2 regions of the Faecalibacterium prausnitzii genome follow, and region 2 is predicted to be linked to the other one. Evidence: riboswitches for the same ligand, from Rfam matches in the RefSeq annotation. Region 2 holds a riboswitch; the other holds the start of a gene.
The links. A riboswitch is a leader RNA that binds a small molecule or an ion and turns the genes downstream of it on or off. The one in region 2 is predicted to bind cyclic di-GMP.
Positions count from the first base shown of each region.

Region 1: another riboswitch for cyclic di-GMP. It lies ahead of I5P96_RS04575 (substrate-binding periplasmic protein); the one in region 2 lies ahead of I5P96_RS09135 (IMPACT family protein).

Region 1 covers NZ_CP065377.1:933,207-936,618, forward strand. The annotation lists gene I5P96_RS04570 (ATP-binding protein) at 1-638, opposite strand, end outside; gene I5P96_RS04575 (substrate-binding periplasmic protein) at 635-1,252, opposite strand; cyclic di-GMP riboswitch class I at 1,438-1,512, opposite strand; gene I5P96_RS04580 (hypothetical protein) at 1,512-1,697, opposite strand; gene I5P96_RS04585 (sodium-dependent transporter) at 1,841-3,214, shown strand; gene I5P96_RS04590 (transposon-transfer assisting family protein) at 3,317-3,412, opposite strand, start outside.
Region 2 covers NZ_CP065377.1:1,825,709-1,829,120, reverse strand. The annotation lists gene I5P96_RS14215 (carbohydrate-binding domain-containing protein) at 1-633, opposite strand, end outside; cyclic di-GMP riboswitch class I at 1,095-1,170, shown strand; gene I5P96_RS09135 (IMPACT family protein) at 1,514-2,134, shown strand; gene I5P96_RS09130 (deoxyguanosinetriphosphate triphosphohydrolase) at 2,374-3,372, shown strand; gene dnaG (DNA primase) at 3,395-3,412, shown strand, end outside.

The DNA of each region.
Region 1 (3,412 bases), 890 kb from region 2:
TAGACAAAGGCTGCATCCGCTTTGCCATCGCGGACCGCTTCCATCATCTCCTGACGGGTACTGCACATCAGTTTTTCCGCACCGGGTGCCAGCACATCTTCGATCGATGTGGACGCGGTCTGATTGACTGTGGTGACAACATGGATCTTCCCATCAAAGTCTCTCCGCGTCACTCTTGCCATTCGCATCGTGATATAGGGAGCGGTCAATCCCCATTCTTTGGTCTCTGCGTAATTATCCGTATCCAATCGTGCATCAATACTGATGTTTACCGCATCCTTATTGCTTTGATATGCGATATACTCATCTCTGGTCGCAGGAACAAGAAACTCATACGAGAGTCCTGCATAGTCTGCTATCTTCCGAAAATAGTCCGGGAGAATGCCCTTTACTTCGCCATTTTCTGTATAGGAATAGGGATACCGGGTCGGGTCGCACAGAACATGAAGGGGGTTTTCCTTGGAATATTGGGCAATGATACGCTTTTCTTCTTCCGTGTACTCCAGATTTTTGGTATCGGTAGTTTCGTAGTTTTTGTTATAGAGGGTCGTTTTCCAGCTGCCTTCGGCAGCGTTCATCTGATCAATCGCATAATTTATCTTATTCAGAAGTTCAGTGTTTCCTTTTTTGACGATCACATAAAAATCACTGCTGCGAATTTTTCAAGGATGCGCTCATTGTTCATTTTGCGCAGGGAACTGGTGACAATGGCATCAACCGTTCCATTCTGAAGTGCCTCTGCTATCTCCTCAGCCGAATCGAAATAGACCGATTTGTAAGTGAAGCCTTTGGTTCGTGCATACTCCGCAAATTCATCGTTCCGGGAGTTTCCGCGCAGGAGTGCAACACGCATCCCATCGTAGGTACTATACTTTCCCTCAACGATGGTGCTATTATCGCTGCGGACAGTCAGGATACCATTGTTGGTTCCGATCGGACGGGAAAAATCAAATAATTCTTCGCGCTCAGGCGTTCTGCGGGCAGAAGTTACCATGTCGATTTCGCCGTCGATCAGCATCTGCTGCATTTCTTCCCAGCTTTTGTCATAGCCGACGTATTCATAGTCTACATCCCAGTAGCGCGCCATCAAGCGGAGAAAATCGTAGCCATAACCGCTGCGGTTTCCGTCCTCGTCCATCATGTGATAGCCGTCCATTGCAAAAAAGCCAACCCTCACACGCTCATGCTGGCTTACTGTTTCTGCTGCGCTTGCCGAAAGAGACAGCAATGCCGTCAGCAGAAGCATCGTCATTAGAATTGCCAGACCCCTGCAAGTTCTGGCTCGCTTTGTAACATTCATAACATGACCCCTTCATTTTTATAACTCTGCCGCTGGAAAATAAATAAACGCTTTCAAGGCATGGCGAACCCATGACTGAAAGCGTCATCTGACTTCATAAAGCGATATTTACGGACAGCAGAAAACAGCAATTTCTTACTGGCAACTGGCTGACCCGGTGGGTCCCTATAGCTTTGCGTCGCCGACTTGCGCCGGGTTTGCCTATGAACTTTCATAAAAAGTTTACCATAGAAATAAATCCTTGCCAAGACGTTTTTGAAAAAAAGTCGAAAAATGTTTTGAAACAGCAAACAGAGGGAAGTGATACACCATAGTCCGTCCAGCTTTCCCAGTACCGCGTCAGACCGTTTGCCGTGCGCTGGGCAAGGGCGAGATATTCTTCGGTTTTGCTTGACATTGCTGCCTCCTTCCGATTTTGAGCATAAAAACAGCGGGCAACCGTTTTGTGATTGCCCGCAGGTAGATGTATTGTATCTCTTTAAGATATATGGTACACTAATCCTGTTTCTGGATAGGAAAAAAGAATAGGAGTGTGTTACTATGGATTCACAGCATCCCAAACGGAGCGCCTTTTCCGGTAAGATCGGCTTTGTTCTTTCTGCTGCCGGCGCATCCGTGGGCCTTGGCAACATCTGGCGTTTCCCGTATCTGGCCGCAAAATATGGCGGCGGTATTTTTCTGCTGGTGTACATTGTGCTGGCCGTTACTTTTGGTTACACCATGATCGTGGCAGAAACCGCGCTGGGCCGCATGACCAAAAAGAGCCCGGTCGGCGCTTTCGGAGCATTTGGCAAGAGCGGTAAGCTGAAGTTTGGTGGATGGATCAATGCCATCATTCCCATTCTGATTGTACCGTACTATTCGGTCATCGGTGGCTGGGTCATCCGTTATCTTTCCGCCTATGTCAGTGGACACGGCAGTGAGTTAGCACAGGATGGCTATTTCTCCGGCTTTATTTCCAGCGGCCTGTCTGCTGAGGTATGCTTTCTCATCTTTACGGTTTTCACGCTTTCCATCATTTTTGCCGGTGTCCGTAATGGCGTGGAACGAGTGTCTAAGCTGATGATGCCCGTTTTGGTGGTTTTGTCTGTTGTCATTGCGATTTACTCGGTCACCCGTCCGGGCGCATTGGCCGGAGTCAAGTATTTCCTGATTCCCAACGTTGCAAACTTTTCATGGATGACTGTTGTCACCGCCATGGGGCAGATGTTCTACTCTCTGTCCATTGCCATGGGCATTCTGGTGACCTTCGGCTCCTATATGAAAAAGGATGTTTCCATTGAGGAATCCACAGAAAATGTTGAAATTTTTGACACTGCCATTGCAATCATGGCCGGTCTGATGATCATACCTGCTGTATTTTCCTTCTCTGGCGGTGACCCGAACACCCTGCAGGCAGGCCCTTCTTTGATGTTCATCACCATCCCCAAAGTATTTGAGAGTATGGGGTTCGGCCACGTTGTAGGCGTACTGTTCTTCCTGTTGGTTCTCTTTGCCGCTGTTACAAGTTCCATTGCCTTGACAGAGAGTGCCGTTTCCACCTTTGAGGATGAACTCGGCTGGAACCGACAGATGGCTACCGCCTGCATTGGTATTATCATGGTTGTCTTAGGCAGTCTGTCCGCGCTTGGCTACGGCCCGCTGGCCGGTGTGACGGTGTTCGGGATGCAGTTTCTGGACTTCTTCGATTTTCTGACAAACTCTGTTATGATGCCCATCGCCGCCATTTCCACCTGCGTGCTGGTATCCCGTGTCATCGGCGTAGAAAAAATCGAAGAAGAAGTCACAATGGACGGTAAGCCGTTCCGCCGCAAAAAGATTTTCAACTTTATGATTCGCTATCTTTGCCCTGTTTTTGCCGCCATCATTCTGATCAGTTCAGTGGCCAATACTCTTGGCTGGATTTCCATGTGACAACAAATTTTTGAAAAAGGCAGCTGTTTCTCTTTATTTAAGCGGAAACGGCTGTTTTTCTTTAATGAAAATTCCATGTACGCCGCCCGCAGGCGGCAAAAATCAGTCCATAGGAAACTCAACCTCCGCAAACTGCGCATCGGTCAGCAGCTTCAGCTTTTCGATAACGCCCTCGGACAGCTCCCGCAGCGCAGTTTC
Region 2 (3,412 bases):
GCCAATGCCCGCACCGCCGAAATCGCCCGTGGCAGTTAATTTTCCATCGTTGTCGGTATCTGTGATGGTCAGTTTTCCGCTGGTTTCATTTCCCTCGGCATCAGTCTCTTTGTTGTGTTGCAGACCGGCATACCAGTTGCCGCCGGTCAATGTGTTGTCACCGTTCAATTCGATGTTGGTATTGCCGCTGCCGGTCACATCCACAGCGGCCTGGCCTGTCGAGCTGGCGTTGATCTCCACATTATCCAAGGTGACATTGGCCGTCTGGTCTTTGTCTGCGTCGATGGTGACCGTGTTCCCCGTGCTTGTGCCGGTGATGGTAATGTCGTTGTCCAGACGATCTTTGATGTATCCGCTGCTGTCGCTGACGTATTCCTTTTGGTTCTCATCATTCCAGTTCCACTGGCTGATGAGATTGCCGCCTTCCGTAGCATGGATATCAATGGAGCCGCTGACAATATCATACGTAGCGGCAAAAGCAGGAAGGGTCATGCCGGTCATCATGGCACAGGCGAGAGCGAGGGCTGTGATCCGTTGTGCGGCAACGCGGGGAGGGGGAGATGCCTTTTTCTTGCCGAAAAGCACCGGAACATGCCCCAGGACGCGCATGGCGAGTCTGCGATAAGAGACCATTGAGAATACCTCCTATTACATATATTCTATAATATATTGGAACCGGACAGGGCGGTGCGCCGCCGTCCCTTCCAACTCGTACCACAACATGGATTGAGGAACCAGAAAACAGAGGTTGCCTGCTAAGCTAAATATAGCACGGGGGGGGGGGTAAACGCAAGACTTTTCTGCGTGAATGGGTGCATTTCCTGCGTGAAACACGTAAAATTTCCAGAAATTCCCTTTTTGCGATCCTTCACGCAAGCAACGTCGAGCCGGATGTTTTTTGGGCAGAAAGGGCTAGGCGGCAGAAAACGGGCCGGAACAAAACAGCAGCAGCCGGGAGGCATGAAAAAGATCTGCAAAAACGGAAAAAACCGACCGCAGAATCTTGACGAATGAAGACAAACATGATAGAATAAAAAAGTAGTCAGGGAGCCGCGCGAACGGCGGCTGGACTGCGATGCAAGATCTACTGAATTGAATATTCTCGGCAAAGCAGTCGAAAGGCTGTGACGCAAAGCTATAGGGCCTGTAAAATGGCAGCCAGTTGCTTCTCAAATCGGGCACGATGTGTACCCGTCTTTTGAGCGACCTTCATCTGAACAACAGGTGTCGATTTGCCGAGTTTGTCTTGACAAATCGACACCTTTTTCATTTCATGGGGTCACGCAAAAGAGGAATGCCCGATGCAGGAAACCGGCGAGGGCGAGAACCTCGGCTGGGGCAACCAGTGGGTGCAGCTCTTCGTCTGAGCGAGAGCGCTTTCAAAATGACATCTCCGTGCTTCAAATAAATCCGGGGAAGGCCCGACACGAGCAATGCTTGTGTCGGGCTTTTTCTTTGCCCGGATTTATGGTATACTGTTTTGCAAGGAACACCACAAACAGGAGGAGTCAGCGTGGAGGATTACCGCACCATCCGGGGCACAGCCATCGGCGAATATGAGGAGAAGAAAAGCCGCTTCATTGCGCAGCTCGCGTTTGCAGACAGCGAGGAAAAGGCCGTGGCCTTTCTGGAGCAGGTGCGCGCGGCCAACCGCACCGCGCGGCACAACGTTTACGCCTACCGCCTGCGGGAGAGCAACCGGGAGCGCTACTCCGACGACGGCGAGCCTGCCAAGACCGCCGGGACCCCGGCGCTGGAAGTGTTGCAGCACAGCGGCCTGACCGACCTCATCGTGGTCGTGACCCGGTACTTTGGCGGGGTGCTGCTGGGCACGGGCGGCCTCGTCCGCGCCTACACCACCGCGACCGCCCGCGCACTGGAAAACGCCGAGGTCGTCACGGTGCGCAGCGTGGTGGAGCTGGAGGTGACGGTGGACTACGCACTCTACGAGCGGGCCGCGTTGCTCATCCACGCCGCCGGGGCCAAACTCGCCGACCCGCAGTTCACCGACCGCGTGACCCTGCGCTGGCAGATGCCGGAGGGCACCGAGCCGCCGCTGCTGGAACAGCTGCGGGAGCTGACGCGGGGCGGGGCCGAGGTGAGCGTCTCGCAGCCGTTCTACGCGCCGTTCTGATGCCCCTCTCCGGCTCGCATTCGCTCGTCCGCTCCCCCGAAGTGGGAGCCATTGGCAGTCGGATGCAGGGCTGCAGGGCCGCTGCGCTCTGGGAGCAGCAGCACCAAGAGATTTTTATAGGATAATTTTGGACAGGACAGGAAGATTCCCCCTTCGACAGAGCAATTCTGCTACAATAGCTGCGGGCGCAGCTGCGCTGGGAAGGGGGCAGGAACCAGCATGAAAGTGAGGGATACCGGATGGATGTACGCCAGCGTACCGAAGAGATCGAGCGGCTGACCTTTGCCCCCTGGGCGACCTTCAGCGATGCAAGCCGGGGCCGGGCCCGACCGGAGCCGCAGGACCCCATCCGCCCGGTGTTCCAGCGCGACCGAGACCGCGTGATCCACTGCAAGGCGTTCCGCCGCCTCAAGCAGAAAACGCAGGTCTTCCTCTCGCCGGAGGGCGACCTCTACCGCACCCGGCTGACCCACACGCTGGAGGTGGCGCAGATCGCCCGCACCATCGCCCGCGCCCTGCGCCTGAACGAAGACCTGACCGAGGCCATCAGCCTGGCGCATGACCTGGGCCACACGCCCTTTGGCCACGCAGGGGAGAGCGCACTGGACAAGCTCTGTCCGGATGGCTTCAAGCATTACCGCCAGAGCCTGCGGGTAGTGGACAAGCTGGAACAGAACGGCCGGGGCCTCAACCTGACCTGGGAAGTGCGGAACGGCATCATCACCCACACCAAAGGCACCTGGGCGGCGACCCCGGAGGGCCGCATCGTCCGGATGGCGGACCAGATCGCGTTCGTCAACCACGACATCGAGGATGCCGTCCGTGCCGGGGTGCTGGACCCGGCGATCCTGCCCAGAGAATGCACCGCCGTGCTGGGCGAAACGAAATCCCGGCGCATCACGACCATGATCCAGAGCATCCTCGCCCACAGCGACGGCGATGTGGCCATGGGCGCGGAGGAAGAGGAAGCCTTCCTTGCGCTGAAGGATTTCATGTATGCCAATGTCTACAATGACCGCACCGCCAAGCGCGAAGAGCAGAAAGTGGAAAAGGTCCTCACGGAACTGTACGAATACTACCTGACCCACATCGACCAGATGTCCAACTTCTATTTGCAGCTGGCCTATCAGGAGGGCCGTGACCGCGCCGTGACCGATTACATCAGCGGCATGAGCGACGAGTTCGCCATCCGGACCTTTGAGGATGTGTTCGTGCCCCGCAAGTGGCACGTGTTATAAAAGGAAGCAGGAAAAAAGAGCCATGATCCCACACGAGTAC